One region of the Thermorudis peleae genome, then DNA from elsewhere that is predicted to be linked to it. Evidence: riboswitches for the same ligand, from Rfam matches in the RefSeq annotation. Region 1 holds a riboswitch; the other holds the start of a gene.
The links. A riboswitch is a leader RNA that binds a small molecule or an ion and turns the genes downstream of it on or off. The one in region 1 is predicted to bind thiamine pyrophosphate.
Positions count from the first base shown of each region.

Region 2: another riboswitch for thiamine pyrophosphate. It lies ahead of N675_RS07590 (acetylornithine deacetylase); the one in region 1 lies ahead of thiD (bifunctional hydroxymethylpyrimidine kinase/phosphomethylpyrimidine kinase).

Region 1 covers NZ_JQMP01000003.1:1,303,440-1,319,651, reverse strand. The annotation lists gene thiE (thiamine phosphate synthase) at 1-121, opposite strand, end outside; gene N675_RS09020 (thiazole synthase) at 124-933, opposite strand; gene thiD (bifunctional hydroxymethylpyrimidine kinase/phosphomethylpyrimidine kinase) at 933-1,763, opposite strand; TPP riboswitch at 1,840-1,949, opposite strand; gene N675_RS09010 (ABC transporter permease) at 1,992-2,984, opposite strand; gene N675_RS09005 (ABC transporter permease) at 2,994-4,004, opposite strand; gene N675_RS09000 (peptide ABC transporter substrate-binding protein) at 4,084-5,859, opposite strand; gene N675_RS08995 (endonuclease III domain-containing protein) at 6,089-6,748, opposite strand; gene N675_RS08990 (trans-sulfuration enzyme family protein) at 6,848-8,059, shown strand; gene N675_RS08985 (aminotransferase class V-fold PLP-dependent enzyme) at 8,140-9,345, shown strand; gene N675_RS08980 (amidohydrolase) at 9,361-10,971, shown strand; gene N675_RS08975 (metal-dependent hydrolase) at 11,081-11,767, shown strand; gene N675_RS08970 (hypothetical protein) at 11,879-12,277, shown strand; gene N675_RS08965 (iron-sulfur cluster assembly scaffold protein) at 12,274-12,771, opposite strand; gene N675_RS08960 (Fur family transcriptional regulator) at 12,921-13,361, shown strand; gene sufC (Fe-S cluster assembly ATPase SufC) at 13,432-14,220, shown strand; gene sufB (Fe-S cluster assembly protein SufB) at 14,248-15,660, shown strand; gene sufD (Fe-S cluster assembly protein SufD) at 15,770-16,212, shown strand, end outside.
Region 2 covers NZ_JQMP01000003.1:1,020,012-1,036,223, reverse strand. The annotation lists gene N675_RS07635 (hypothetical protein) at 1-364, shown strand, start outside; gene N675_RS07630 (hypothetical protein) at 390-2,762, opposite strand; gene N675_RS07625 (tetratricopeptide repeat protein) at 2,903-5,026, opposite strand; gene N675_RS07620 (threonine ammonia-lyase) at 5,047-6,042, opposite strand; gene pyrF (orotidine-5'-phosphate decarboxylase) at 6,177-7,001, shown strand; gene N675_RS07610 (type 1 glutamine amidotransferase domain-containing protein) at 7,079-7,618, opposite strand; gene N675_RS14045 (ABC transporter permease subunit) at 7,698-7,901, opposite strand; gene N675_RS07605 (ABC transporter permease subunit) at 7,938-8,744, opposite strand; gene N675_RS07600 (ABC transporter ATP-binding protein) at 8,741-9,670, opposite strand; gene N675_RS07595 (TetR/AcrR family transcriptional regulator) at 9,642-10,367, opposite strand; TPP riboswitch at 10,717-10,835, shown strand; gene N675_RS07590 (acetylornithine deacetylase) at 10,921-12,204, shown strand; gene N675_RS07585 (ABC transporter ATP-binding protein) at 12,216-13,016, shown strand; gene N675_RS07580 (ABC transporter permease) at 12,994-13,797, shown strand; gene N675_RS07575 (ABC transporter substrate-binding protein) at 13,813-14,934, shown strand; gene tenA (thiaminase II) at 14,946-15,638, shown strand; tRNA gene N675_RS07565 (tRNA-Leu) at 15,746-15,828, shown strand.

The sequences.
Region 1 (16,212 bases):
CTTCAAGGGCCTGGGCAACGAGTTCGGCTTGCGAGCGGCCACGCGCTAACGTCTGGTCAGTGATGACGTAGACGCGCAACGCAGCCCGCAGTCGTTCTGGCGACCAGGCACCCCGCTGCACGGTTAGCTCCGTCCAACGATGCCTTCGAGCGGGCTGCTGGCCGCGGCATACGGCTTCTTCGGGATGCGCCCAGCCAAGTAGCAGAGCCGCCCAGCTTCAATTGCCAGCCGCATCGCCCGTGCCATTCTTACAGGGTCACCAGCTTGCGCAATCGCCGTGTTAATCAGGCAGGCATCGGCTCCCAGTTCCATTGCCAACGCAGCGTCAGATGGTGCGCCAATACCCGCATCCACAATCACCGGTACGTTCGCCTGCTCGATGATGATTTGGATGCCGCGAAAATCTGGCAAGCCTTGCCCTGAGCCAATCGGCGAACCAAGCGGCATCACCGTTGCACAGCCGATCTCCTCCAGTCGCTTGGCGAGCACAGGGTCAGCGTTGATGTAGGGCAGGACAACGAAGCCTTCGCGGACAAGCACACGTGCCGCTTCAAAGGTCCCAATGGGATCGGGCAGCAAGTACTTCGGGTCGGGAATCACCTCAAGCTTAATCCAATTCGAGAGTCCCATCGCCCGCGCAAGCCGTGCCACGCGGATCGCCTCTTCCGCTGTGCGGCAACCAGCGGTGTTCGGCAGAATCTGATACTTTGACCAGTCGATGACTTCAAGGATACTGCGGCTCTGCGGATCGTCGAAGTTGATGCGCCGGAGCGCCACTGTAATCATCTCGCACTCGGCTGCCTCAAACGCCGCCAGCATCTCCTCATGCGAGCGCCACTTTCCCGTGCCAAGAATGAGTCGCGAGCGGAACTCGCGGTCGGCGATCTTCAGTGGACGATCTTCCACCCGAACTGTTTCAGCCGTTTCGACCATCACTGCACCTCCTGCTGTGCTTCAGCCCTGGCTGGCCACCATGCATAAAAATGGTGAACTGGCGACTGCCCCGCGCCGATCGGATACGCATGCTGTAACGCCTCGTGTAAATAGCATTTTGCTTGCCAGACCGCACTTGGCACGTCATGCCCACGCGCCAGGAATGCAGCAATCGCGGCCGAGAATGTGCATCCCGTGCCATGGGTGTGGCGTGTCGGCACGCGGGGTAAGACGAAGCGTTCGAATGACTCGCCGTCGAAGAGGAGATCAACCGGCTCACCAGCCAGGTGTCCGCCTTTCACGACGACGTACCGTGGGCCGAGCGCATAGAGAGCACGAGCTGCCTCGCGCATATCAGCCTCACTCGTGATCTCATACCCTGTCAGCACCTGTGCCTCCCAGATGTTTGGAGTAATGACGAGCGCAAGGGGAAAAATCTGTTGCTTCAGCGCAGCAATTGCATCCTCACGCAGCAGTCGATCGCCACTTTTGGCAACCATAACCGGGTCAACGACCAGGTTGCGGATACCATGCGCCCGAATCCCAGCGGCGACGGCGTCGATAATCAGCGCGGAACTCAGCATGCCGGTCTTAGCCGCTTGTGCCCCGATGTCCGTCATCACCGCGTCAAGCTGCGCGCGAACAATTTCGGGTGGAATGTCGTGCACGGCTGCCACACCGAGGGTGTTTTGCGCCGTTACAGCCGTAATCACCGTTGACCCGTAGACGCCGAGCGCTGAGAAGGTCTTGAGGTCAGCCTGAATTCCAGCGCCTGCCCCGGAGTCCGAGCCGGCGATGGTCACCGCTTTGGGCACAGTGTGTGCCGTCATCCGCGTCTCCTTTCCTGCATTGGCCTGGGGTGCAGAAAACCGCCGACCTTGCGGTTCGGCGGTTGCGGAGTGAGCGGATCGCGATCCGGTGCCGTCCCTGCGCTGGTATTACCCAGATCAGGTTCGGAGGGTTGGCGGGCCGCGCGCCCAGCCTCTCAGCGCCTCTGCGCACCCCTGGCAACCGTCACTCCTAGCCTAACACTAGCCGTCTGCGCTGGCAAGCTACCGCTAGCGTTCACTCTGCCGCGGATCGAGCGCATCACGGAGACCATCGCCGACAAACGTGAAGGCCAAGGTAATGAGCGCAATCGCCAAACTCGGCGCGATCAGCATCCACGGCTGGGATTCCCACGCCCGTGAGCCGTCCAGGATCATGCTGCCCCAGCTTGTCGGAAACGGCGCATCCAGGCGGACACTCGGACGAACGCCAATACCAAGATAACTCAAGATTGCTTCAGAGATAATTGCGCCTGGTACGATGTACGCACCGACCACGATGATTGGCCCTAGGGCATTCGGCAAGATATGCCGGAGCAGGATTTGCGAGGTCGGCGCACCGATTGTTCGAGCAGCTTCCACAAATTCTTTTTGCTTGAGGGCTAACACTTCGCCCCGTACAAGCCGCGCCACGCCCGTCCAGTTCACAAGCGAAAGGGTGATGAAGAGCAGAACCAGCCCGTTGAGCAGCCGGCCAAACCAGGCGTCGCGGAACGCGACCTGCATGATGATGAAGAACAGCAAGTCCGGAAACGCGTAGATCACGTCGGTAAAGCGCATGAGCAAGTTATCGATCCGCCCTCCGGCGTACCCGGCAATTAGGCCAATGACCGTGCCAATCAGTAACGTACAGATCATCGGGATAAATCCGACGATCAGTGATACGCGCGTGCCATAGATCAGCCGACTGAACACGTCGCGACCAACGGCGTCCGTCCCAAGCGGGTACTCCCATGTCCCGGTGCGCATCGGGTTCGGGTCGTGAATCCACGCCGCCTGGCGGTAGACACCCGCGTGAGCAACGTCGGTCTTGACCGGATTATGGGGTGCAATGACTGGGGCAAAGATCGCAACGATCGCCAGGAAGAGCAAGTACACCACGCCAACGATGGCCATTTTGTTCCGCCGAAACCGTCGCCATGCGTCGCTCCACAAGCTCCGGGGCGGATGCCGCAGGAGGAACCGTTCGTCAAGCGCACCGACCGCAGTTGTCGTGCTCGCCATGTGATCCTCCTAAATCCGAATGCGGGGATCGAGTAGCCCGTACATGATGTCGACCCACAGGTTTGCGATGGCGACCATCACGGCATAAAACAGCGTGGTGCCCATAATCATTGAGTAGTCGCGCGCGGCAATCGCCTGCACATATTCGCGGCCCATCCCCGGCACGTTAAAGATCGACTCGATGATGAACGAGCCGGTGACCAAGCCAGCAATTGCCGGACCGAGGATCGTGATGACCGAAATGAGGGCGTTGCGGAGCATATGCCGTGTGATAATTGTCGGTTCGCGCAGCCCCTTGGCCCGTGCTGTTCGGATGTAATCCTGCCTGATGACTTCAAGCATCGCTGAGCGCGTGAGGCGCGTGATATATGACATCGTGCCGAGACCAAGGACGATGCCCGGCAGAATATAGGCAGTCGAGAACCCTTCCCACTCCTCTGGACTGCGAATCGGCTTGACGCCAAACCACTGGCTCAACGCAATAATGAGCAAGACCCCGATGATAAAGCTCGGCACAGAGACACCGGTTGTTGCGATGCCAAGGCTAAGGTAATCGATCCAGGAGTTTTGCCGCAGTGCTCCGAAAACACCAAGGGGGATTCCGACAACAAGCGCAAAGACAGTTGCCACAAGGCCAACTTTCGCCGTTACCGGGAATTTTCGGATAAGAATGCTCTGGACCGACTCTGAGCCGCGAGAACGATAGGATGGACCAAGATCGCCGTGGGCAAGATTGAAGAGATAGTTGAAGAACTGGCTGTCCAGGAAATCACGGGCTAGGCGCAAGGGATTGCGCTCACCATGAGCCCACGCCGTTCGCACTTCATCAGGGTTAAACCATTCTGGCTTATCTAAGCCGAACTTCGCGTTCAGCGCTTCCAACGTCGCTGGTGCAACATTCTTCTCTTGATCCCACGGCCCACCAGGGGCACGGTGCATCAAGAAGAACGTGATGAATGAGACCGTCAGGATGACGGGGATGAGCCAGAGTACGCGCCGAATCACAAAGCTGAGAAACATTGCGACCCCATTCCCTCATGCAGGCCAAGCGGGACAGGGGATCATCCCTGTCCCGCCCACCGCCTCTCGCACCCACGCCTTAGTGGGGCTGAATATCAAGCGTGAGCAGTGACCCGAACTCACCCGGGAAGGCATCATCACTTGGCGTTGGCGTGTACCCAGTCACATACGGCTTGACCAGGAAGCGATTGATCGGGTTGTACAGGAAGGGACCGGGCACGTCATCCACCAAGATTTGCTCAGCCTGCTGATAGAGCTGCACGCGCTTGTTCGGGTCAAGCTCCTTGTCAGCCTGGGTCACGAGATCGTCAAATTGCTTATTGCAATACCCGAAGCGCTGCGCAAAGGTCGCATCGCACTTCCAGTACACACTGAGCCAGTTCTGCGGGTCTGGATAGTCCTCGATCCAGCCAGCTGGTGTCATCTGCGGATACGTCTTGATGTCCTTGCGCATGGCCACCAGCGTCTTACCGTCGACCGGATCAAGGGTAATGTTGACGCCGAGAATGTCGCGGAACTGGCCCGCAATCCATTCCATGCGCGCCTGGTTCGCAGGATCGTCACTGTTGTAGGTCAGCTTGATCGGCGGCAGCTTATCCGGACCGCCATACTTCGACTGCGCTAGTGCTTCCTTTGCTTTCTGTGGGTCAAATCCATACTTGTCGATGTTGGCGTTGCCGGGAATCCCAGGCGGAATCCACTCAAGCGTCGGCTTGCAGTCACCGTTACGCACCTGCTCGCAATAGGTCTTGCGGTCGAACGCATAAGAGAAGGCAAGCCGGACGTTTTTGTCGGTAAACGGCTCCTTCGTCAGGTTGAACGACAGGTTAATCGTGGTCGCGGCGGTGTACTGGACGAGCTGCTTGCTCAGTTCAGGATCGTTCTTAATTGCTGGCAACTGTGAGGGATCAGGCGAGAACATGTCAAGTTGGCCAGCCTTATAGGCTTCGAGCGCAACGCTACTCTCTTTCTGATAGACGATGTCAATACCATCGAGCTTGGGCCGACCTGCCCAGTAGTTGGGATTCGCCTTAAAGCGAATCAGCTGATCCTCGACGATCTCGGTGATCTGGAACGGGCCATTGCCGATCTGCAGCTTCGGGTCCTTCCACCAGTTGTCACCGCCTTTCTCGATCAGCTCTTTACGAGCCGGGTAGAAGACCCAAAGCGATGCAATGGTCGGGAAGTACGGCGCTGGGTGTGTTAGCTTAATCACCAGCGTCCGATCGTCCGGCGCCGAAACACCGAGCTTTTGCCGGGCTGCTTCGTACTTCTGCGTGTCCTTCGGGTCAACACTCGCAAAGTCCTCGCAGCCGACGATGTCAAAGAGAATCGATTGGTACTCGCCCGCGGTCTTGGGGTCGCAGGTGCGCTCGACAGCGTAACGGAAGTTCTCGGCCGTTAGCGGCGTCCCGTCGCTGTACTTCAGGCCAGCGCGGAGATGGAACGTCAGGGTCAGCCCGTCGGGGCTAAACTCCCACGACTCTGCCGCTGCTGGCACGGTCTTCATGTTCTTGTCGAGCTGCGTCAAGCCTTCGTAGTTCATATGCAGGACAGCGATTTCGTTACTGAAAGAGCTCTTCTGAGGATCGAAGATATCGGGGTAGGTGTACTCGTGAATGCGAAGGACTTTATTCCCCGTTGCCTGTGTTCCTTGGGCAGTTGGCGTCGTTGCGCTCGCGGCCTTGGTTGCTTGTGGCGTTTGTGCTGCCGCTGCCGTCGGCGAAGCTTGTTGCTGCTGGGGGGCTGGCGTCGGCGTCGCGTTCCCACCGCCGCACGCGACAAGCGTCGGCAGGAAGAGCGAAAGCAACGTCAACCAAACGAGCCATTTGCGGCTCAAGCGTTTCCTTGACATCTCCCTCACTCCTTACACACCTTGTTCGTGACAACATTCCGTCCGGTACGCGTTCAAACAGTGACCGAACCCCCTCTTACGCGCCGTTCTTCCCCCTTTCACCCGCGCATCACCCCACACAGCACTCCCTGTCCTGGCAGTCGCCAAGCCCTCCTCTCTCTCACCATGCATTCCCTCTATCTGTTTGGTAGCACAAGTCGATTGATTCGTCAACATTGTTGCAACATTGTTAGCGTGAGATGCTGACGCCGACACGCGCGCACATGTCGGCAACCGGGCAACGCGAACACCACGGCCGTTTCGGCGTGCAGTAATGCTTGCCGAACGGCACAAGCAGCGGGTTGATTTCTCCCCAGAGTGCCCGGGGCACGCGTGCCTCAAGTGCCTGGAGCGTCTCCTCTGGTGTGCGCGTCCGCACGTATCCCCAGCGGTTGACGATGCGCTGGACATGGACGTCGACTGCGATGCGCGGGATGCCACAGGCAATCGTCAGGGTGAGGTTCGCGCATTTCGGGCCAACGCCCCGAAACCCGCGCAATGCTTCATCGGTGCACGGCACTTCTCCGTGATAGCGTGTCAGCACGTCGCGGGCAATCGCGTGCAGCGTTTCAACTTTCTGCTCGGCAAACGTCACCGGGCGGATTAGTTCGAGGAGCCGAGACGAAGCAAGCTGCAGCAAGGCTTCTGGCGTGCGCGCCTCAGCAAACAGCCGCCGTGCAACCGGCACTGTTGTCTCATCGCGCGTGCGGATGGAGAGCACACAGGCAACGAGCACCTCAAAGGTTGAGCGGTATCCCTCCTCAGCCAGCGCGAAGAGCGCCGCTGGTGGATACGGGCGAATGGCCTCACGGATCCGCTCAAGTGCACGGGCAAGATCAATGTCGGTCACACCTTCCTCCGCGCGACGCAGCGAGTAGGACAGCAAGCCCTTATACTGGATGCGCTGAACCGATGTGCTCGACTCGTCAGGAAGGAGCATGCCAAAGACATGGCCGACACAACGCGCACCTGGTTGCGCTTCGCAAGCCGCGCTGTCCATGCCGGCGAACGTCCGACTCCACGTGACTTCATTCCAACCACTACGCCGATCTATCCAAGCTCAACATTCATCTACGACGATCTCGAGAAGTTGGATGCAGCGCTCGGCGGGGCAGAAGGCGTCTTCGCCTATGCCCGGTACGGTAACCCGACCGTCCAGGCACTCGAGACAGCGGTAGCCGCGCTCGAAGAGCAAGAAGCGGCCATCGCCGTCGGTTCGGGCATGGCTGCTGTCAATCTTGTCATCCTCGCCAACGTTGAAGCTGGCGACCAGATCGTCGCGTCGCACGATCTCTACGGGCAGACCATCACCTTGCTCAAGGCTGTCTACCATCAGCTCAACGTCCAGACAACGTTTGTCGACATTCTCGACCTTGCAGCAGTCGAACAGGCGCTTGTAACCGGCAACGGGCGGGTACGACTTGTCCTCTGCGAGGCGATTTCGAACCCGCTCCTCCGTGTCGCCGACATTCCGGCCCTCGCAGAACTCGCACATCGCTACGGGGTCAAGCTCGTGGTTGATAGTACGTTCGCCACTCCGTACCTCATTCGCCCAGGCACGCTCGGGGCCGAGTACGTCCTGCACAGCGCCACCAAATACCTTGGCGGCCACGGCGACGTTATGGCCGGAGTTATCGCCACCAGTGCCGATCGCCGCTGGGAACTAAACGAGATGAACAAGGCCATCGGTAGCCTGCTCGGTCCGTTCGAAGCGTGGCTCGTTCTTCGCGGGCTAAAGACGTTGCCGCTACGCATGCAGCGTCAGTGTGACAATGCCGCGATCGTTGCACGCTGGCTTGCCGAGCATCCACGTATCAGCCGGGTCTACTACCCAGGGCTCGAGACACATCCGAGCCACGTAACCGCGCGGCGGCTCTACCCCGACGGCCGCTATGGCGCGATGGTCGCGTTCGAGATTCGCGATGGCACGCGCGAGCGGGTCTTCCGGTTCCTACGCGCCCTCCGCATGATCGTGCCCGCCACAACGCTCGGCGACGTGTACACCGAAGTCCTCTACCCGATCATGGCCTCACACCGCAACGTCCCGCCGGAGCAACGCCAGATCATGGGAATCACGGAAGGGCTCGTCCGGCTTTCGGTCGGTATTGAGGACCCGGAGGATATTATCGCCGACCTCGAACACGCCCTTGCCGCTTGTTAGCCCGTCGTGCTGATTGACAGAACCCGGCATACAGGGTATAGAGGCGGAGAAGGTTGGAGCAAGCCGGGAGACGGGAGATCATGACTGAAAAGACAACGAATGTCGCAGCAATTCGCGACGCCATGCCAGCAGTAACACGGCACGTTTACCTCAACACGGGCACCTGTGGCCCATTGCCGCGGCCGGTGGAAGAGACAATGCGTGCCATCGCGGAAGCCGAACTGGACGATGGGCGTATCGTGCCAGAGCGTTACCTCATCAATAGTGACCTCAAGCGACAAGCCCGTGAGGAAGTTGCCGCACTCTTGGGTTGCTCTCCAGACAACATCGCCCTCACCCGCCACACAACTGACGGCATCAACATTGGCGTGCTCGGCATCAACTGGCAACCAGGAGACGAAATCATCACAACAGACATGGAGCACCCAGGTGGCCAAGCGCCACTGTTCACTGTCGCGCGACGCTATGGGGTCACAATTCGTACGGCAAGACTCGGCGACGGTGGCGGCGATGTTGTCGGCGCCATCGCACGGCTGATCACTCCACGCACACGCCTGATCATGCTTTCCCACCTGACGTGGAACACCGGCGCGATATTGCCCGTTGGTGCGGTTACCGAGCTTGCGCACCAGCATGGCATCCTGGTCGTCGTCGATGGCGCGCAGTCAGCCGGCTCTATCCCCGTCAATGTGACGGAGCTGGGCGTCGACGTCTATGCCATCCCGGGACAAAAGTGGCTGTGCGGTCCTGAAGGCACTGGAGCAGTCTACATCGCGGACAATGCGCTCGACATTCTGCAGCTCACCGTTGCCGGCTACAGTTCACTCGCTATGCCACATGGCATTGAACCAATCGGCGGTTATCTACTGCCGAAGGCAACTGCTGAGCGCTTCGAAGTCGGCGGCATGAACATGCCAGCGATTGCTGGCCAAGCAGCAAGCATCCGCTGGATTCGCACGACAGTGGGTTTTCCCTGGGCTTTTGAGCGGATTCAGCAACTCGGCGACTACGCGTGGCAGTCGCTGAGTGAACTCGACGGCGTTCACGTCATTACACCACGCCACTGCATGGCCGGCCTCGTCTGCTTCACTGTCGATGGCTGCGATCCAGCTGCGCTCGTGCAGGCGCTCTGGCAAGAAGCCAACGTCATTGTGCGCTTCATCAGCCATCCTTACTGCATCCGGCTCTCGGCGGGTTTCTACAACACCGAAGAGGATATTGACCAGCTCATCGATGCCATCCGTCGGCTTCGTAAGCACTGCTCGCCGAGCACAGCACACGCGTAGTTAAGGAGCACCAGCATGGCCGCTGATCTTGTTCTCTACAACGGCCAGATCTTAACTGGCCACCTTGGCCCTGCAGCCCATCCGACAGCGGTCGCCATCCTCCACGGGCGAATTGTAGCTGTCGGCGACGACGACACGGTTCGCCCATGGATTGGCCGTCATACCGAAGTGCTTAACCTCAATGGACGAACTGTTACCCCTGGCTTCAACGACGCGCACTGCCACCCAATGGCCGTTGGCCATGCCCTCAGGGAAGTTGACGCCCGAACTCCACCATTGCGCACCATTGACGAACTCGTCGCGCGTATCGCCGAACGGGCGCGCTCGACACCGCCCGGGACATGGATCATCGCTCGCGGCTACGACCAGGCCCGGCTTGCCGAGGGACGACACCCGAGCCGGACAGATCTTGACCGTGCCACTACCCAGCATCCAGTACTGCTCGTGCGTGCCTGTGGGCATATCGGTGTTGTCAACAGCCAGGGACTGGCCTTGGCCGGAATCACCGCGACAACGCCAGACCCACCAGGCGGCACCATCGACCGCGATGTACACGGCGAACCAACCGGCGTCGTGCGCGAGGCAGCCCTTGAGGCAGTACGGCGATGCATTCCTGAGCCAACAGTCGAGCAGATTGAGGAGGCGCTGATTAGTGCCGGCCGTCTGTTCCTCTCGCACGGCGTCACGAGTGTCGCCGAGGCCGGCATTGGCAATGCCCGCGAATTCACAGCCTACCAGCATCTTGCCCAATCAGGGCAACTACCAGTCCGCACGACACTTATGGTGCGCATCAACGACCTCTTCGAACCATTTGCCGAACTCGGGCTCCGCTCTGGCTTCGGCGACCACTGGTTACGCATTGGTCCGATGAAACTCTTTCTTGACGGGAGCATTGGCGGACGGACCGCGCGGATGTCAGAGCCATATCTAGGCACAGAAGACCACTATGGACTGTGGACCGAGGATCCGGCTGTCCTCAAACAGAAGATCATCCGCGCCCACCTCGCTGGCTATCAGTGCTGTGCACACGCGATCGGCGATGCAGCAATCGAGCTCCTGCTTGACGCCTATGACGAAGCACTTGCACTCGCCCCGCGCCCGAACCATCGTCACCGGATCGAGCATTGCAGCATCCTACGGCCAGACCTCCTCGATCGCATCGCCCGGTTGAACGCGATCCCAATTCCCGGCACGACGTTCTTATACGACTTTCAAGAAGCCTACACAGCAGCCTTGCCGCGCGAGCGCTTACGCTACACCTACGCCATGCGCACATTCTTCGATCGCGGCATCATCGCCGCGGCCAGCACCGATGCCCCAGTCTGCTCAACCAGCGCCCTCCTCGGTATTCAGACGATGGTGACACGCCAGAACGCCAAGGGAGCTACTCTTTGGCCAGAAGAATGTATTACGGTGCTGGAGGCCGTCCGCGCTTATACCTACAACGGTGCGTATGCCACATTTGAAGAGCATATCAAGGGCACGATCGAGCCGGGCAAACTCGCCGACCTGACGATCCTCGAGACAGACCTCCTGCGTGTCGCTCCAACTGATATCGCTGCCATCAAGGTCGACTACACCATCATCGAGGGACGTGTTGCCTACGAGCGCCCAGGAGCAGCATAACGCGGGCCGGGGTCCGCGACGGCGCGAGATTTGACGGTTTCGCTTCCGCGCAGCACGCGCCATAATAAGAGGGCTGCTATGAGGGAAAACAGGAGGAAAGGAGTGGCCAATGGCAGTAACGGTGCGATACCTCGGACATGCAGCGTTCGTGATCGAAGCAGACGGCAAACAGGTAGTAATCGATCCGTTCCTCACGGGTAATCCGCTCGCTGCCGCGAAACCTGAAGAGCTTTCTCCCGTCGCGATCCTCGTTACCCACGCTCATAACGACCATGTTGGGGATGCCGTCGCGATCTCGAAGCGCACGAAGGCACCAATTATTGCCACCTTCGAACTGGGAAGCTACCTTGCTTCGCAAGGAGCAGAAGCGATTCCCGCCAACCATGGCGGTACAGTGAAGTTCGATGGTGGCAGCGCCAAGCTCGTTCCAGCCTGGCACACCTCGACCTATGGCGATACCTTCGCCGCGCCAGGCGTCCCGGCTGGCTTCGTTGTACGCTTCGGCGGTAAGGTGCTCTATTTCGCTGGTGACACTTGCCTCTTTGGTGACATGGCATTGATCGGTGAAGAGGGACTCGACCTCGCCGTCTTGCCGATCGGCGACCATTTCACCATGGGGCCAGCCGACGCCGTTCGCGCGGTGAAACTGCTCAAGCCACGCGTTGTCATACCCTGCCACTACAACACGTTCCCGCCGATTCAGCAAGATCCGCACGCCTTCAAGCGCGACGTTGAAGCGCAAACCGAAGCTGTCTGCGTTGTGCTCGCTCCCGGCGAGCAGTACACGCTTGCCTAGCGTACGTGCCGCATGTTGCATTCTTACCCGCACTCCAGGCATAACCGGAGTGCGGGTAGTTCGTATTGCCCTCTAGCCTGTGTTCGACATGTGGCAAGTGAGGCTGGAACGATGACAGACAAGACCAGCGAAGGCTTCATTCATCGGGAAGAAGTCTCAGCAGCACTCGCGCAGGAAAGCTTTCAACGTAAGGTCGTGACGACCCGCCAGGCCAAAGACATCCTCAACGACGCGATCGCCTTCTTCCAAGCTCGTGGCTACCGGGCGGGATTCACTGGCCGGCCAAACCAGGTCTATGTCTTGGGAAAACGCGAAGGACCATTCCCGCGCGTAACCGCTGAAATCCTCGTGCAGCCAGGAGTCGGCAAACGCGGGACGACACTTGTCACCGTCAGCGGGTTTGGCCCTTTGCTTCGTCAGCACCTTCAAGATTATGTCAACCACTTGCGTGCCCAGCGACGCACGCCGCCCACCATCCCTGCGCCGCCGAATACGCTCAACGAGGATTAGTGTGGCGTGCGGTGCTGGGTGGCATCGTGTGCTGCCTCGCCAGTAACGATGCCATACTGGGCATTTTCGGCTTCAACAGCAGCGAGACCAGCTTCCTCCCGCAGGCGGTCGCGCTTGAACTTCGTCACCGCCGCCTTCAGCGTCCCCAGCGCCAACGTGGCACAACGCGGACGGAGCTGCACGGTTTCCGAGCCAAGCAGTTCTTCCATCACGTGGTAGTCAGCTGACAACACGTCGTCGAGCGACCAGCCCTCTTCACGTACAGCCTCGATGAGTAAATCGGCCGCGGCCTGACTGATCGTGCAGCCCTCACCTTCGAACGTCACGTCAGCAATCGACTTACCATCGTCAGCCACTGTCAAGTAAATTGTCACTACATCACCACACCCTGGGTTGCCTCCTGGCATGATGACGTCCGCCTGCGGATTCGGCTTGCGATAGCGCGGTGAGCGGTAGCGCTCGGCCAAGAGTTCAATCTGTTCCTGTCGGTCCATCCTGTTCACTCCAAAAATGCGCACGCGTCCATGCACAGGGAAATCCTACCATTTAGGACACCGCAGCGGTTGACGAATTCCGATTGATCTAGTAAGGTATGCAGTGAGAAAAACGAGAATCATTCTCACGTAGGAGTGACTTGCAGCATATGCAGAACAAGCGACCATTTCGCATGACCCCACAGCGAGCAGCAATCTACGCTGAGGTGCAGAATGCCGAACGGCACCTGACCGCTGGGGAGATTTTCGAGCGCGTTCGCCGCAAGTACCCGACAATCGCCTACGGCACGGTCTACCGCACGCTGCACTTACTCGCCGAGCACGGGCTGATCCAGGAGTACACGTTCGGCGATCAGGCAGCGCTCTTCGATCGACGAACTGACCGCCATGATCACGTGCAGTGTGCGATCTGCGGTGAACTGCTCGATGTTGAAGTGCCGATCGCGCTCTTAGCCCGGCAGGTAGCTGAAGAGCAGACGGGCTACATCATCTACGACCACCAGACGGTCTTCACTGGCATCTGCCCCAGTTGTCAGGATAAACAAGCGGCAGGACAGGAGCGTGTCAAGGCGACCACCGGGAACTCCTAGCTTGCTGTATTTCGCAACCATTGCGTATAGTAATGTCGTGTGTTGGATGGATAGGAGGGATTAAAGGCTCATGACGGCAGAGTCAACACCGCTCTTTGTGATCGAAAACCTCCATGCAGGGATCGAGGGGAAAGAAATCCTGCGTGGGGTCGATTTAGTGATCAACACTGGCGAAATTCACGCGATGATGGGTCCCAACGGCTCAGGCAAGAGCACGTTGGCGTACGTGATTGCTGGTCACCCAAACTATGAAGTCTACGAAGGACGCATCCTGTATAAAGGCGAAAACCTGCTCGAGCTCTCGCCGGACGAACGGGCAAAGCGTGGGCTTTTCCTGGCCTTTCAGTATCCCACGGCGATCCCCGGCGTAACGATGGCCAACTTCCTGCGGCTTGCCGTGAACTCGGTGCGGAAAGCGCGATTCGGTGAGGACAAGGCGCTCTCGCCGCGCGAATTCCGCCGCCTGCTGCGTGACAAGCTCGCCATGCTCCGGATGGAAGAAGGATTTGCGTCCCGCTACCTCAACGAGGGGTTCTCCGGGGGCGAGAAGAAGCGCGCAGAAATTGTCCAGATGGCCATGCTCGAGCCGGAGTTCGCCATCCTCGATGAAACAGACTCTGGACTAGATATCGATGCACTGCGCATCGTCGCAGACGGCGTCAACACGCTGTTCAATCCGTCGATGGCGCTGCTGGTCATCACGCATTATCAGCGCCTCCTTAACTACATTCGCCCGCACTTCGTCCACGTGATGCTGGACGGCAAGATCGTTGCCTCAGGCGGTCCGGAGCTTGCCGAAGAGCTTGAGGCCAAGGGCTACGACTGGCTCAAAGAGACATACGCCGAGGCAGCTTCCTAACGCTCAGAGCGAAAGGTGGAGTGAGCAATGGCAACGAGACCGGAAATTGAACTCGAACAGCTTGGAACCGAATACAAGTACGGCTTCCGCGACCCCGAGACGTACGTGTTCAAGGCGCGGAAGGGCCTCGACCGTGAAGTCGTCGAGCAGATCTCATGGATAAAAGGCGAACCAGAGTGGATGCGGCAGTTCCGTCTCAAGGCACTCGAGTATTTCGAGAAGCGGCCGCTACCAACCTGGGGAGCAGATCTCAGCGAGCTGAACTTTGACGAAATCGTTTACTACGTGCGCCCAACTGACAAGAAGAGCACGTCGTGGGACGAGGTCCCGGAGACGATTCGTCGTACCTTTGACCGCTTGGGCATCCCTGAGGCCGAGCGGAAGTTCCTGGCTGGCGTCGGCGCGCAGTACGAATCCGAAGTAGTCTACCACTCACTGCGCGAGGAGCTGGCCAAGCAAGGGGTCATTTTCGTCGATATGGACACCGCCGTTCGCGAGTACCCCGACCTTGTCAAGCAGTACTTTGGCACGATTGTTCCACCGAACGATAACAAATTCGCCGCACTGAACTCGGCAGTCTGGTCGGGTGGCTCATTCGTGTATGTACCGGAGAACGTGCGGGTCGAGATTCCACTCCAGGCGTACTTCCGCATTAATTCAGAGAACATGGGCCAGTTTGAACGGACGCTGATTATCGTCGAGCCGGGCGGCTACGTCCATTACGTCGAAGGTTGCACCGCACCGATCTACAGCTCGGCCTCGTTGCACAGCGCAGTCGTCGAGATCATCGTCAAAGAAGGCGCGCGCTGCCGCTACACGACCATCCAGAACTGGTCGAAGAACGTCTACAACCTCGTGACGAAGCGAGCCGCCGCCTATCGCGACGCGACCATGGAGTGGGTCGATGGCAACCTCGGCTCGAAGGTCACGATGAAGTACCCGGCAGTCTGGCTCATGGAGCCGGGCGCGCGCGGTGAAGTGCTTTCCGTGGCCTTCGCCTCGGACGGCCAGCACCAAGACGCTGGCGGCAAGATGGTGCACGTCGCTCCGTATACCTCATCCCAGATCATCTCGAAGTCCATCTCCAAGGGAACAGGGCGATCGAGCTATCGCGGGCTGGTGAAGGTCCACCGCGGCGCGCACCACGTTCGCGCCAACGTCGTCTGCGACGCGCTCCTCCTCGATGAGCAGAGCCGAACTGACACCTATCCATATATGGAGATCGAGGAGGAACAGGTCTCGATCGGCCATGAGGCAACTGTGAGCAAGGTGGCCGAAGAGCAGCTCTTCTACCTACAGAGCCGCGGCCTAACTGAGGCTGAAGCCATGAGCATGATCGTGAACGGCTTCATCGAGCCGATCACGAAGGAACTTCCACTTGAGTATGCAGTCGAACTGAACCGACTGATCCAGCTTGAGATGGAAGGGTCAGTCGGCTGATCAGGTCGGGGGCTGGGCCGCTGGCTGGGCATGATTCCGCCAGCCAGCGGCCTCTTCATGTCATCGTGTTGTCCACGAGCCAGGCACAGAACGGAGGGTGAGCAGACGAATGAGCACAGTCACTGCCGAGTTAACTCGCGGCTTCTCGCGCGAGGCTGTTGAAGCACTCTCATGGCAACGGCAGGAGCCAGACTGGGTCCGCGCCAAGCGCCTCGAAGCCTGGGCGCTTTATGAACAGATCCCGATGCCAAGCCGCACCGATGAAGACTGGCGGCGCACCGATATCCGCCGACTACCGATCGATACTGTCAAGCCTTATGGGGCGCTCGAGCGTCGTGTCGCCAGCGTTGATGAGTTGCCACCAGCGCTGATCGAGATCCTGGGCGATGAAGCGCGGCGACTCGGCCTTGTCGTCCAAGTCGATGCTGCTCCAGCCTTTGCCACGCTTGACCCAGCGCTGCGTGAACAAGGTGTGATTTTCACAGACCTTGGGACAGCGATCGCGGAAGTTCCAGAACTCGTCCAGCGCTTCTTCATGACTGAGATCGTTAA
Region 2 (16,212 bases), 280 kb from region 1:
AGTCATCGGGATCTGGTCACAGCATCCTCTGCCGACACAGCTTGGCCCATGGCTAAGCTCCCAGCTTAGCCAAACCGTGGTAATTGAGGAACAGGCAAAAGCCCCCTCGCACATCGGCAGCGTTGGCCTGCCACACGATGAAACGCAGCGAGAATGTGAGCAGGCGCTCGCGCGGCTGTTCGCACGCCATGATTATGCTCAACCGCACTATCCCCGCCTCGGATCGTGGGTTGAAACGCCGAACGGTCCTGGGCGCGTCCTCCGTGTCGATACCCGCGATGCTGCCATTCTCATCCAAGACAATGAAGGCCGACAGGTTATGGTGCCTGCTACTCACTGTCGGCCAGTATCTTCGACGACGTAAATGCCAACGATTTCCAGGGCAGCGATCACTGACCAGCTGCGGGCGCAGCTGGCAAGTGAACCGTCAGCAGAGCACGGTCTGTCAAGATATAGGCAACACCGAGAATATCATCAACGACGAGATCGCGCATTGGAGCAAGTGATGGTGCGTTATCGGCAGCCATGAACTGCTGCACAAGCGTACCATCCGTCGTCACGCGGAGAATTCGCCCATCGGCAAGACCAATGTACCGATATGGACGATCAGGCTGGGCAGACAGCGCGACAGCGTCGGTAACAGCAGGATCAACAGCTGGCTTTGCCGTGCTCTCAAGCGCGCCGCGGTAGAAGGTGAGTATCGTCCCATCCTGGAGCAAGACGTAGATGCGACCATCGATCTGCATGTCACGTGCCTGGTGGAGCTGGTCTGCTGCCTGACCGCCAGTCCAATCTTCGGGCTTGTTCTGATATGCACCGCTCAGGAAACGGAGGATTTGGCCGTTTTGAGGGATGAGCAAGTACAAGTTCCCAGAGAACGAGCCAACGCGGGCAACACCACGATAAGCTGTACCAACAGTGCCGATTGGCAGACGAGTCCACCGTGCGCTGGTAGGATCAAAGAGGTAGGCATTGGCTCCATCGAAAGCGATCGGTGCACCATCAGCCCAGGCAGCACCGAGCAACGTGCCAACGCGCTGGCCATCAACAGTATCTCCAGGTTTCAGCAGTTGAATGAGTTTAGTACCGGTCGAGTCCAGTCGATAGAGCGCATCGGTGAGCAGATAAAGCTGGCCATTACCAAGGAACAAGCGAGGAGTTACGCCCTCGGGCGCAGGCGGAACTGCACCAAGGACTTGAACACCCTCAAGCCGCGTAATCTTGAAAACGCGGTCCCGGGCTGTCGCTAAGGCAGCACGCTCCTGGGCAACCCGCTGCGGATCAAGGTTAAGCTGGGCTGCAGCATCAAGTCGCTGGCTAGCCGTCTCAAGATAAGCCCGGGCAATAGTTGGGTTTGAGCTTTGCGTCGCCAGCGTACGTTCCTGCGCAGCAGTCTGCAGCAAGGTATCGAAGCGCGACCGAAGTGCTTGCTCATGATCATGGCGCACTGAAAGTGCGAAAGCAGCAGAGAGCAAACCAAGAGCGCTCACTGCAATGAGCCCAGTTAAGGGACTTACGGGCAGCCGAGGAAGTTGCCGGCGGACTGGCGTGAAATCCGGAAGGCGAAGCGACTCTTCATATCGTTGCAAACGTGGCAAACCAAATGTCCCGTCATCGGGCGGCGGGGCAATCTTAGGACGACGCCGAAAGAGGACCTGCCACAACCCGATGAACGCTACGACTGCCGCAACAGCGAGGCCACTTATTGTCTCGCGCAGGGTTGCCCCCCTCCCCCTGCCACGTTTTACCAGCTCAGAATCGTACGCTCCGTTGAGCGGCTCCCAGCGCTGCGTTGTTTCCGGATCAGTTTGCTCCTGTTCGTCAAGCGCATCGACCGAGGCAGTATCGAGCATCTCATCCGGCCGGCGATCCACACTGGGAGCCATCTCCTCACTGCTAGTCTGCCTGTTCTCGTCTTCAAGGTCAACTGCGACGGCATTATCATACGCAAACGCATCCTTAGCGCGAAGCCGAGGTCCTCGGAAACGGTGGACCACTGATATCCAATCACCAAGCAGACGGCGTCGACCTGGGCGGACATCAGGAAGAACAAGCACAACGGCGTCAAGTTCTTCATATCCGAGTTCTTGGCTCATCGCCTGCAATTCGGCAAAAATCGGCCGAGGGTCGTGGTTCGTCAGAAGCGAAGGATCCGCATGTTCAAGGAGCGCAGCGCCAAGCTCTGCACGGGTGAGGATAATGACATCACGCGGAGCAGTTTGGGTGTAGTACAGTGCTGGCTCAGCTGCACGCTGCTGGCCAAGAGGCAGAAGAGACGCCTGATCGTCCCGCAGGGGAAAACGATACAATTCGCCGTCCTGTTGGACGAAGGTGGCAGCTGGCGGCGCTGTCGCAAGAAGGAGTTCGCGATCCCAGAAGAATGCACAGGTATACCCGAAGCAACAACGTCGATCGGGAGTAGTGCTGGCATTCCATTCAGCAAGCCAATCATTTGCGGCAAGGCAGGCCTGGCGTACTCGTGCCGTGTAAGCGTCAACTGTTTGACCTGAGCGAGGCAGTGCAGCACGCCACAACTCTTGCTCAAACAATGCGAGGAGTTGTTCAGCAAGCTGCGCACTACGCGGGTTTTCTTCGACTGGTTGTAAAACAACAGCAAGTGCCCGACTCCCCGGAGTTCCAAGCATCCCGTGCCGCCACAAACGACTATAGGGCGACGTCGCAACAGCTGCTACTCCACCAGTGACGCTCGACGGCTGCCCTTGTTGGACTCGACTGCTCCGCTGTGCGACTCCAAGTGACACAAACGCCCTCCTTGCCAGCGCCACACTCGGTGGCAGCACTCGCACCGTTTCCAACCCTTGCCTCATTGGCACTGCTAGTCTAGCACAGCAGGTGTACGTACGTCTAGAGGCGGGAGGAAACTGCTGCGTACGAATGCGTGCTAGTCGCGGAAGAGCTCACGATAGTGTTCAGGAGCCGGGCGGAGTGTGATCTCACTCAAAACAATATCGTCGGCGTCACTTTGCTGCGCAGTCTCAGAAGGCAATGCGTCGCGGTGGTTCCCACTCGCTGAAGGCATCAGCGGGCCAACGAGATCCCGGATGGTTTCAGCCATCTCGCGCTCACCAAGTTGCCGAGCCAAATCGTACGCTAACCGCAAGTGGTAGCGAGCCTCACCATCGTTGCCCCGATCCAGCAGCAGAGCACCAAGGTTGTAGTGCAGAGCAAGCGCTGCTCGCCGATCACCAAGTTGCTCACTGAGCGTAATAGCTTGCCGATACGTGGCAATCGCTTCTTGGGTGTCGCCTTGCAAATCGAGGACAATCGCAAGCCCACGGAGCGCTCGAGCCATAAGTGACAACGCGTCAATTTCCTGTGCGGCCGCAAGCGCAGCACGGTAATGCTCGATAGCCTCCGGGAGAAAATTCAAAGACTGGTAAAGCTGTGCGATTTGTCCATGGAGCCGAGCACGCACTTCTGCGTTACCGGTCCTGGCGGCAAGGTCAAGCGCTTGGCGTAAGTAGCCAATAGCACCGTGAGGATTTGTCAGTCGACGCTGCAACTCAGCAAGGGAAAGAAGATAACGCAGCTGCCCAGCGACATCGCCCGTTTCAGCAGCAAGGGCTACAGCCCGGCTTAAGCAGGATTCGGCTTCTCGAGCAAGTCCACGATTCAGTGAAACGGCGCCAAGGAGCGCCAGCCCTTGTGCTTCAACCCGTGGATCACCGGCCTTTCGAGCAAGTACCACTGCCTGCTGTGCAGCACTTTGAGCATCACTCAGCTCACCAAACTGCAAGAGAAGTTCACCAGCTCCAGCAAGCCAGCGCGCTTCGTCAGCAGCAGAATCCCGCTGTCGCGCAAGCTGCAAGGCATTAGAGAGATACTCTAATGCCTCACCGCGATGATCGAGTGCACCGTGAGCGAGGCCAAGCAAGCCAAATACGCGCTGCCGTAAGGCAAGATCATCTTCCGGAATCTCTCCCATGATGCCCTGAATGAGTTCGAGAGCACGCGCAGGCTGACGCGCTTCGAGCTGGAGTTCCGCTGCATCGAGCACCGCGCGCAGTGCTGCCGATCGATTCCCGAGCCGACGCTCCAGATTGGCCAGCTGTTGATAGTGCTCAGCAGCATCTTGCAGGCGGCCAATCCGCCGCTCAAGAGAGGTCAGCCCGACGAGGCACCGGCTCTCCATCGTTAAGTCACCAGCAGCACGGGCACGGTCAAGCGCGGTAACAAGCGCACTACGGGCATGGGCAAAGCGCCCTTTCTCTCCTAAGAGCGCGCCAATTTGAATCGCAATCTCAGCCTGCAGCCGGTGATCAATCGTCCGCTCAGCTGCCTCCTGTGCTTGCTGCAAGAGGACATAGGCAGCGTCGAGGTCACCGAGTTCGCGCAGAATAACGACCTGGCGGAGCAGCGCATCCACCATCCCGGCATAGTGTCCAACGCGCCGCGCGCTCCGCGCAGCACGGTGGTAGAACTCACGGGCAGCCTCAAGATTGCCGTCTTGACGAGCAAGATCTCCAAGCATCAGCGCGGTTTCAACATCTTCAAGCGTATCGGTATCTTCGCGGCCTGATTCAAGCTGCTTCAACAAGAGTTCACGCGCCTTCTCGTGGTCGCCGCGATCAAATGCAAGCCGAGCAAGCCGTGCCAGAGCTCGGCGTTGGCCAACGACGTTGGCAATGCGTTGCGCAGCGCGAAGCGCTTCTCGGAGATGCAGCTCCTGCTCCGATGTCTCTCCTAACTCAGCAAGCAAATCCGCTGCACGCAGATTCGCCTCCATCAAGACTCGATCAAAGCCCTTTTGTCGAGCCGCCAGGATGACCAACCGCGCTAGGAGGAGAGCATGCTCTGGATGATCGAGTGCGATCCGACCAGACTCGTTCAAAACTTCCCAGAGATCGCCATCGGCCAGACGTGCGAGCGTTGTTGGCGCTTCGGCACCAGCATAGGCCTGCTCAACAGGAATCCGCCCAGCAACGGCATCTTCAGCCAAGCGATAGAGTGGGTTGCGCTCGATCCCTTGTCGTCGTCTCAACCACCGTCCAAACTGCTCGAGCATTCCCAGCTCCCTTGTTTCTCTTACGCTGACGGCTGGGCTGCGTGCTGCTCAGCCACCGCCATTGCCCATTGCAATATTTCACGGGTAATGTTGCCACCGCTGAGAATAAGCACGACACGCTTACCGGCAAGTTGCGGCTGCAGACGATGCGCTGCTGCTAAGGAAGCAGCCCCAGCTCCTTCAGCAACAAGGTGAACTGCCTCAAGAAACTCAACGATTGCCTGGCAGAGTTCACGATCACTGACCAGGATCAGCTCATCAACGAGATCGCGAATGATGCGAAGCGGAAGCTCAAAGGCAACACGTGTCGCCAACCCCTCTGCGAATGTGCTGCCCCCCTCGAGCGCGAGCAACCGGCCTTGTCGCCAGGATTCGTAGACGACCGGCATACCTTCAGTTTGCACCCCAACCACCCGAATCGCAGGGTTGACAGTCTTCATTACAATCGCGGTCCCACAGACGCCACTGCCTGCTCCAACCGGCACAATCACAACATCCGGGTCGGGTAACTCGTCAAGAATTTCGAGAGCGTATGTCCCTACGCCAGCGATGAGGTCGGGTTCGTTCGCAGAGTGGATATAGCGGAGGCCTTCAGCAGCGGCACGTTCCTCGCAGGCTTGGCGAGCCTCATCGAAATCTCGGCCCGTTAACACGACCTCAGCGCCAAGCCGTCGCATCGCAGCAAGCTTGATCGGGTTAGTTTGCTCAGGGGCATAAATGATGGCACGAGCGCCAAAAAGCCGTGCTGCATAGGCAATTGACTGCCCGTGGTTGCCGGTTGAGGCCGTGACCACCCCGCGAGCGCGCTCCTCAGGACTCAGCTTGCTGAGGAGATACACGCCACCACGAACTTTAAACGCGCCAATCGGCTGCAAACTCTCGCATTTGACGTAGACTTCGCAATCAAGCCGTTCGCTGAGCACCGGAGAATAAAGGAGCGGTGTCGGCGGCAGATAGCGACGGACAACCTGGCGGGCGCGGAGAATCTCTTGAAATGTCGGTGGCTCCAAGCGCATCTGACCCTTCCTGCGCAGACACGTGCTCCGGATTGTACGCACACAGCGTACGATACGTAGCGGGTAATGTCTAGGCGTTTTTGTCCTGATTTTTACAGGCTGGTCGGACGCAAGATCGTTAGCAAGGAGGCAGCATGCGGTGGGAAGAGCGAATCTCAGCAGCGATCGCCCGATGCGGCGCTCCGCTTTGTATTGGGCTTGACCCGATGCTCGAGCACCTGCCCCAACACTTGCCACGTACTCCAGAGGCTATTGTGCACTTCAACCGCGCCATCATTGAGGCAACAGCTGCGTTTGCTTGTGCGTACAAGCCAAACTTGGCCTTTTATTTGATGCACGGCCCAGCTGGTATCGCTGCGCTTGAAGAAACGCGTCGGCTCATCCCCCCCACTCACCTTGCTATTCTCGATGCCAAAGTCGGAGATATTGCGAGCACGACAGCAGCGTACGCCGAAGCCTTTTTCACCCGTTGGCAATTCGACGCTGTCACGGTGCAGCCGTACGTTGGAGAGGAAGGGCTTCGCCCGCTCTTGCTACGCCCTGAGCATGGTGTGTTCGTCCTGGCACGAACCTCAAATCCAGGCGCAAAAGAACTGCAAGACCTGGTGGTGGAACAAAACGGAGTTGGCCAGCCCATCTACCAAGTCGTCGCGCAACGCGTCCGAATGTGGCATGCCCAACACGGTACGTGTGGGCTCGTGGTTGGCGCAACCTATCCAGCAGAATTAGCCGCAGTGCGACAGGCTTGCCCGGAACTTCCGTTGCTTATTCCGGGGATCGGCGCCCAAGCTGGAGATCTTGCCCAAGCTGTTGCAGCTGTTCGACAGGGGCATGGGCCGGCACTTTTCACAGCAACCCGCTCAGTCATATACGCAAGCAATGGCCGTGACTTTGCCGACGCAGCGCGACAGGCCGCCCAATCATTGCATGAGGCACTCCGCCAAGCCTTCCAAAACTGAGAACTGTGCGCAAAGACACAAGTGCCTTCCTGGACAATTCCAGGAAGGCACTTCACCGACAACGCGATCACCGCAGACTAGTCCGCAGAGGTTGGAACAGCAGTCAGCGCTTTGGCGATCGCCTCGTCGAACTGTGGCAAATCGGCAGGGACGCGCGAAGTAATGAGGTTGCCATCAATGACAACTGGCTGATCGACGTAGTTAGCACCCGCATTCTTGACATCATCGCGGATCTTGTTGACGCAGGTCACCGTGCGGCCTCGCAGCACGCCAGCGGAAATCAGCAATTGCGGACCGTGGCAGATGGCCGCAACGAGCTTACCGCTCTCAACGAACTGGCGCGCGAATGCCACCGCGCGGTCATCGATTCGCAAATTCTCCGGCGAGCCACCGCCCGGGATCACCAAGGCGTCGAAGTCATCAACAGAGACCTCGTCGATCGTCTTATCAGGCTGGAGAACCGCGCCCTTCTTCCCAGTAATCGGCTCACGGTTGAGACCAATGACAACGACAGTTGCTCCGTGCTGCTCGAGGTAGCTCTTCGGATCAGTCGCCTCGACGTCTTCAAAGTTATTTGCAACGATCATCGCAATACGCTTGCCCGTCAGCTCAGCCATATCGCCCTCCTTCCTGCCTACCACGAAAAATCATGACACAACGCAGAGAAATTGACAAGGTTTATAGCAGAGATTGCCGCTAGGAACGGCGGCGCAAGCGCGGGTCAAGGGCATCGCGCAGTGCATCACCAAGGAAGTTAAACGCGAAAACGGCGAGGAAAATCGCAATCCCCGGCCCCACACTCATCCACCATTTGAGATTCGCCAGATAGCGCTGGGAGTAATAAATATCCTGCCCCCAGGACGGGTTTGGCGGCTGAGCACCAAGCCCAAGAAACGAGATAGTAGCACCACAGAGCAGACAACGATACTTACGAGATCATCGTGCAAGATCGCGCTGCTGGAAGAGCATGAGCGCCACGAGAGCAGCAATGACGCCGAGCAATGCGCTAAGCAGTACGCCAAGCCACGGAATGGGATCGCCCGCAAGGGCAGCGCCGGTACGAAATGGAGTGAAAATACTAACCAATCGCAATAAACGAAGCCGTTCGCTCAGCTCAGCGACAACGCGAGCAACGTACATGAAGAACAAGATACCCCCAGCAATTCCCGCAGCCTGCCCCCGTGTCCGGGCTACAGCTGAGCAGCAGACAGCAAGCCCGCCAACAGCGAGCAGGAACGCACCAAGCACGAGAAATAATCGAGCATATCCCGTCGCTGACGCATGCTCGCCCGCCAGCAGAAAATCGAGCATCACACCAAGCACACTCACGCTGGCAAAGAGCGCAATGGTGCCGAGCAAGGCAACCAGCTTACTTGCCAGGAGGCGTGCCCGACTCACTGGTACCGACAACCAGATGTCGATGGTTCCCTGATCGAGTTCCTGAGCCACAGCCGAGGAGCCAGCCAGCGCAACGAAGATGATGGCAGCAATCGGCCAAACAAAACCGAAGACCTCGGCCTGTAGAAACGAGGAGAACGAAGCAGCAGGACTCTGCGGCACGCCAAAGGCGGCAAGCACGCCCTTGGGAAACGCTTGAGCATATTGTTCAATCGCACTCGCAGCACTGCGCACTGGGTGCCAGAGCGGCCCAAAGAGGAGAATATACGCAAGAATTCCGAGCGAGAACCAGAGCATAAGAGACTGCCAGTCACGGAGTGCTTTTCGCACCATAACCCCATTCATGCCTGCACCTCCGTTGGATGTGCTGCTTCCGCATCGCGATAGATCGCTAAGAAGACGCTTTCAAGATCGGGCGGCGCATAGGTGAAGTCGCGAACAGGCAATTGACTGAGCCGACCGAGCAAGGCGCGGACATCACCCTGGTTCGTCAGTTCAACGTGCCGGCCCCCATCATGGATCGCAATGATCTGCACGCCAGGAAGATCAGCAAACGCGGCCTCGGTTACCGGCGCGGTCAACCACACTTCCATACGACGCGCGTAACGCTGGCGTACCGTCGTAATCGGTTCGACTAGGAGCAATCGGCCATCACGGATAATCCCGACTCGATCGGCGAGCTGGTCAACTTCAGAAAGACGATGGGAGGAGAGAAAAACCGTTTTCCCGCGCGCCTGCTCCTCGCGCAGGACTTCAACGAAGACATGCTGCATCACTGGATCAAGGCCACTCGTCGGCTCGTCAAGCACAAGCAATGGAGGATCATGCATCAGCGCAAGGATCAGCGCGAGTTTCTGACGATTTCCCGTCGAGAGCGTCCGCACCCGTGGGCCAGGATCATAGTCAAAGCGGTCAAGCAACTGGCGAACCCGACCGCGGTCAACACCGCCGCGGAGTCCAGCAAAGAGGTCAATATGCTGCCACCCCGTGAGATGGTCATAGAGACGGATATCACCAGGAACATAGCCAACGTAACGCTTTACCGCGGCAGCTTCGCGCCAGCAATCGTAGCCGAAGATGCGAGCCTTCCCACGTGTGGGACGCAATAGCCCCATTAACAGACGAATCGTCGTGGTTTTACCGGCGCCGTTCGGCCCAAGGAAACCGAAAATCTCCCCAGGCTCAAGTGTGAAGGTCAAGTCTTCGACACCTCGTCGTGCACCATAAAAGCGCGTGAGTAGTTCAGTCTGAAGTGGTCTCTGCTGCTCCATAGTCAGGCTCCTTTCGCATTCGCTCCATGCTGTACGCCGTCATGACGGCATCAACTTCCTGGAGATAAGCACGCAACACACGTTTGCCGGCTTCAGAGTCACCGCCATCCGGAGGAGCAAATGCACGCTGCACGATATCGGCAAGAGCATCAACAAGCACTGTGGGCGGTGGAACGACAGCTGACGGGTAATATTCGGCAGCACTCATCATGCCCAGAGAGATCAGCGAGAGCAGGTAGGTTGCAAGCTCCGGGGAGAGATCAGCACGAATTACGCCTGCCTGCTGAAGCTGCGCAACCAGCACCGAGTCAAGCTGCCACTGCCACTGCGTTATTCGCGGGCTTGCCCGACGCAAGTAGTTACCCAGGACTCTCCCCTGGGTTGTAAGCAGTGCCCGCACAAAAGGATTGGCAAACGAGGCAGCCATACCATGCCGAACAATCGCGCCAATCGTGCCACCCTGGGGGTCAGCTTCCACCCGGGCCAGGAAGTCGGCATTTACCTGGCGCAGCGTTTGAAACAGCAGCGTTTCAAAGAGCGCCTCTTTACTCGGCCAGTACAGATAGAGCGTGCCTTTTGCGATGCCAGCCTCGCGCGCAATGTCGTCCATCGTGGTCTTGTCATAGCCATAATGCGCAAAGAGACGGCCCGCCACCTCAAGAATGTGCTGGATTCGCCCGTCATCGAGTCGTGTCAACTGGTATCACCCCTCCCTTCTGACGTGCTGACTAGATAAGCTTATTCAGTCAGCACGTCAGAATCCTAACACGACGCCGCATGAAGCGCAATGGGGCTCTTGGGATGCGTCTGCAGACAACCGGCAAAGGACATGGAGTACGCGACGCTGTGCGATCCATTCCGTACCAGGATCCTTCTTGGCTGCAAACAAAACGCTTCGGTCGTTACGCGGAATCCCTTGACATTTCGTCCCGCTGATCGCAGGGGTTTCTGCTGTCCTCGAGGAACACATCACACAGTAGACAAGCAATCGAAAGGCTCTTGACAACGGCCCCTGATCTGACTACGCTAGGTGCCGACAACGAAATGACGGAGACCACGGGGGCTTGGGGAACCAGGCTGAGAGGGTGGCTTAGGAAACTCCGCCACCGACCGCTGGAACCTGACCTGGGTAATACCAGCGAAGGGACGGTCTACACCGGAGGACGCTGGCAGCTCAGGCAGCGTCCCTTTTGTTTCTGCCATACCGCTGCGCGCTGTTTCCCCGGCCTGCCGCAGAAAGGAGCTCCCCAATGACGCCTGACACGGCTGCGCTGCATGCTGCGCTCACCCAGCGGCAGGATGCATTGCTAAAGCTGGCCCAGCGCCTTCTGGCTTTTCCTACGCCAAATCCGCCGGGAAGGAATACTGCCGAAGCCCAGGCGTTTCTCGCTGATTTCCTTCGCCAACTTGGCTGCACGGTTGAGCAATTCGATGTTTATCCAGGCGATCCCGACGTCATCGGCGTCTTGCCTGGCAAGCAGCGCCAAGCAGCCTGCTCGCTTCTGATCAATGGTCATATTGATGTCGCAGAAGTTGGCGACCCGGCTCGCTGGAGTGTGCCGCCTTTTGCTGGAACACTCCGCGATGGACGGCTTTATGGTCGAGGCGCAGCGGACATGAAAGGCGGACTTGCTGCTGCGCTCTTTGCGCTTCAGGTGATCCGCGAACAGGGCATCGCGCTCGCCGGAGACGTCATCATCGAGTCAGTTGTCGGGGAAGAACAAGGAGAGCCTGGCACTCGCCGTTGTATCGAACGCGGCTATCGTGCCGATTTCGCTATTGTACCGGAACCAACGGAACTCTCGATCGTTGGTCAAGGCGGCGTGATCACCGGGTGGATTGAGATCATCAGCCCAGAGACGCTCCATGACGGCATGCGAGCTCGCACCATCCACGCTGGTGGCGGCGTTCTTGGAGCAAACGCGATCGAGAAGATGGTCTTGGTCATTGAGGCGCTGGAGCGCCTGGAGCGCCATTGGGCCGTTGTGAAGCAATACCCAGGCTTCCCGCCAGGTTCGACGACGATCAACCCAGCAGTTATTGAAGGTGGGCGACATCCGGCCTTTCTTGCTGATCGTTGTGCACTCTGGATCACCGTGCACTTCTATCCCAATGAACAATGGCAGGATGTGGTTGCCGAGATCGAGTCATACGTGCTCGCAGCAGCCCAGTCGGACCCCTGGCTTCGACTGCACCCGCCCCGCTTCCGTTGGGGCGGCGAGTCAATGCTGGTTGACCGTGGAGAACTCTTTCCTGCGGCCCCACTTCCGCTCCACCACCCCGGCTTGCTCACACTGCGCCAGGCACATGCACAGATCTGGGGAAACGAGCCAGCCACTGGGATGTGGCCCTCGGTCTCTGACGCTGGCTGGCTCGCAGACGCTGGCATCCCAACCGTGGTGTACGGTCCGGGAAGCCTCGCCCAAGCGCATACCGTTGACGAATGGGTCAGTGTCGAAGCGCTGCTGGGTTTCAGCCATGTGCTAGCTGAGTTCATTGTCCGCTGGTGCAATCGCCCGAAGGAGGCCATGTGAGTGAGCCCACAATGCCGTTCTGGCGAATTGAGATACGGAACGTGAGTAAGACCTTTTCGCACGCTGGTCAGCAACTGCTCGTGCTTGACACCGTGTCCTTGCAGGTGCGTGACCGCGAATTTGTGAGTGTCATTGGACCAAGCGGTTGCGGCAAGAGCACCCTACTCAACATTATTGCAGGGTTAGAGGAGCCATCCAGCGGCGAAGTGTGGCTTGATGGATCACCAGCACCTGAACGACTCGGGCGAGTTGCGTATATGCACCAGCGCGACCTCCTGCTCCCCTGGCGTACGGTGCTTGATAACGTGGTGCTTGGACTCGAGATCGCGGGCGTACCACGTGCTCAAGCACGGGAGCGTGCGCGAGGGTGGCTTGTACGCTTCGGCCTCGAAGGATTCGCCGACGTCTATCCGGCAGCGCTCTCGGGTGGCATGCGTCAGCGCGCAGCCTTCCTCCGCACGCTCTTGACTGAGCGACCAGTCCTCTTGCTCGATGAACCCTTTGGAGCACTCGACGCGCTCACACGGGCTGAAATGCAAGAGTGGCTGTTGGCGTTGTGGGGCGATGTCGGCCGCACAGTACTGTTTGTGACCCACGATGTCGAGGAAGCGATCCTGCTCGCAGATCGTGTCCTCGTCATGAGCCAACGTCCTGGCCGCATTCTCCGTGAGTATTCCGTTCCACTGCCACGTCCACGAACCTACCAGCATGTGACAGATCCGGCGTTCGTCGCACTGAAAGCGGAACTGCTCGCAACATTGCGAGCTGAGCGCGTGAAAGGCCAAGACAATGTTCCAGCCGTTCGGTCATGAAAGGCAGCCGCATGGACCACTTGTTGTACCCGTATTGGGAGTGCTCAGCGGACTTCTTATCTGGGAGTTAGCCGTGCGGTTGGCGCATCTCCCACGGTGGTTCCTGCCAGCTCCAAGTGCGATTGTCCAAGCATTTGTTCGTGACCGAGCACTTCTCTGGCGACACACTGCTGTCACCCTAGAGGAAGTCCTTGTTGGTCTTGCACTCTCACTCGTCCTTGGCCTGGCACTCGCGTTGGCGATCGCTGCTTCCCCAACACTGGAACGCACACTGTATCCAGCCATTGTCGCCTCACAAGCAATACCGGTAATTGCTCTTGCACCGTTATTGCTGATCTGGCTGGGATATGGCCTGAGTCCAAAGGTCGTGGTCGTCGTGCTTACCTGCTTTTTCCCGATCACGGTCAATACCGCCGACGGTCTGCGAAACGTCGATCCGGAACTTGTCGATTTAGTGCGCAGCATGGGAGGACGTGGCTGGCACGTGTTCCGCATCGTTCGCTTACCTGGAGCGTTACCAAGCTTCTTTTCAGGGCTACGCGTTGCCGCTGCAGTGAGTGTCATCGGAGCTCTGATCGGCGAATGGGTGGGATCCTCAGCTGGTCTGGGATACCTGATGATTCGTTCAGCCTCACAGTTTCTGACTGATCGCGTCTTTGCCGCAGTTGTGATTGCAGCTGTGCTGAGTATTGGGCTGTTCTGGCTTATTGGCTGGGTCGAACGCATCACGCTGCGCTGGCGTCAGCTGCCACGCAGCGAGCGTCCAGCTGCAGCACGATAGGAGGAGGTAAGGCAGATGACCGAGAACGCTCTTCTCCGCTCGAAGTCAGCTCGCCTCACGCGTCGTATGCTCCTTCGCGGGGCAACCACCCTCGGGCTTGGGATGCTCCTTGCCGCCTGTAGCAACACTGGGCCGACTCTCACGCCAGGACAGAATACAGCTGACCGTGGAACAACACCATCACCTGCCCGAACCCCTTCTCCCGCGACACAAACAACAGGGCAGACGAGTGTTAGCGTCGCTCTGGACTGGTATCCCTGGTCAAACCACACCGGGCTCCTGATGGCCCAGGAGCATGGTGCGTTTGCGCAACAAGGACTGGATGTACGCCTTGAAGTCCCAGCTAACCCCGACGACGTGCTGAAGCTCGTTGCGACTGGACGCAATACCTTTGGCATTAGCTACGAGACAGACGTGTTGGAAGCACGGGCCCAGGGATTGCCCGTTGTCTCAATTGCAGCTCTTGTTCAGCACCCACTCAATTCTGTTATGGCACTCAAACGCTCAGGCATTACTCGGCCGCGTGACCTTGTGGGGAAACAAGTAGGATACCCCGGGATTCCGAGCGACGAGGCCTTGTTAGCGACGATGCTCGAGAGTGACGGCGCCAAACTTGATCAAGTGCAGCTCGTTAACGTGGGCTACGACTTGGTCGCTGCACTCCTTGGCCACAAGGTCGATGCCGTCATCGGCGCCTACTGGGTGCATGAATCAATCCTGATTGAGCAACAGGGCGAGCAAGTAACAGTGCTGAAGGTTGAAGATTGGGGGGTGCCGGATTTCTACGAACTCGTTATGGTTACAAGCGATGACCAGGTCAAGCAACACGCTGATCTTGTGCAACGCTTTGTCCGCGCAATGATCCGTGGCTACCAAGATGCCCAAGCGAACTTACAGGCTGCCGTCGACCTTCTCGTCAAACGCTACCCCGACACGAACCGGAGTGTTGAAGAAGTTGGCATTCAGCGCTTGGCTCCGCTCTGGACAGCTGGAGTGCCCATTTTTGGATGGCAAGAAGCGAGCCGATGGCAACAGTACGCCACCTGGATGAAATCGCGAGGGCTCTTATCCGGCCAAGTTGACCCGAATAGCGCATTCACGAATCAGTTCGTTGAGGCCGCCCGTACCAGTGCATAAGGAGGAGTGCCATGCGTGAACTACTCACCACAACGCTCTGGCATGCCATTACCCCGATTTACGGCGCCATTCTCGAGCACCCCTTCATCACCGGGCTCACTGATGGCTCCCTACCAGAACCAAGCTTCCGCTTCTACGTCGTGCAAGATGCCCTCTATCTCCAAGATTTCGCCCGAGCACAAGCACTCGCCGCAGCCAAAGCGCCACGAGACACCTGGTGCGAGTTATTTGCGGAGCATGCGAAAACGAGTCTCGTTGTTGAGCGAGCGCTCCATGAAGCATTTTTCCAGCATTGGGGACTTTCTTCCGAAGCAGTCTATCGCACCCCAAAGATGCCCGCAAACCAGGCATACACGAACTATCTCCTTGCCACCGCTGCACTCGGCACATTTGAAGAGGCAATCGCCGCCCTGCTGCCGTGTTACTGGATCTATTGGGAAGTCGGCAAGCACCTCGAAGCTACTGGCTCTCCCAATCCCCTCTATCAGCGTTGGATTGAGACGTATGCTTCCGAAGAGTTTGGCAGCATTGTCCAAGCGGTGCAGACAGTGATGGATGAAGCAGCGGCTGATTTACCAGAGAGCCGGCGAACTGTGCTGATTCGCCACTTTCGCCAGACGAGCATCTATGAATGGCAATTCTGGGACGATGCGTATCACCGGCGAACATTTCCCTGGCTGGAACAAGAAAGCGAGCACCGGTGACAGTCGCCAAAAAGAGATCCACCGTGTATACTCACGAACTTGGCAAGCGGACGCGTCAGAGGGGTGGGTTACAGCACACCAGCAAGCATTGACGCGGCGCGAGCAACGCCGAAGTGGCGGAACGGCAGACGCGGCGGTCTCAAAAACCGCTGGGGGCAACCCCGTGAGGGTTCGAGTCCCTCCTTCGGCACCGTCCGTTCGCACCATCCGATTCGTTGACCAGCTCCTCCCTCCGCCGACCAGTGATCGTCAACCGATCGTGAGCCGGAACGCTACGGGAGGAGCCCGATGGGGATCAGTCAGCGGAAGGATGGCACCTTCGATGTCTACCTGCGGGTTGGAGGGAAGCGACTGGCGACAACTGCCCGAACCCGGCAAGAAGCCGAAGCCAAACTCCACCAGCTCCAACGGGAACTCGGTCTCCTCGACCGTTCGGCAACGCTCGCCACTGCCTTCTCCCTCCTCCTCGCCCGCCCCCTCAAACCCGCATCCGCCTGGAGTACCAGGAGCTCTGGGACCGGTTCTGCCAGCCCCTGGCCAACCAGCCGCTCCGCTCCCTCTCCCCGACCGCCAT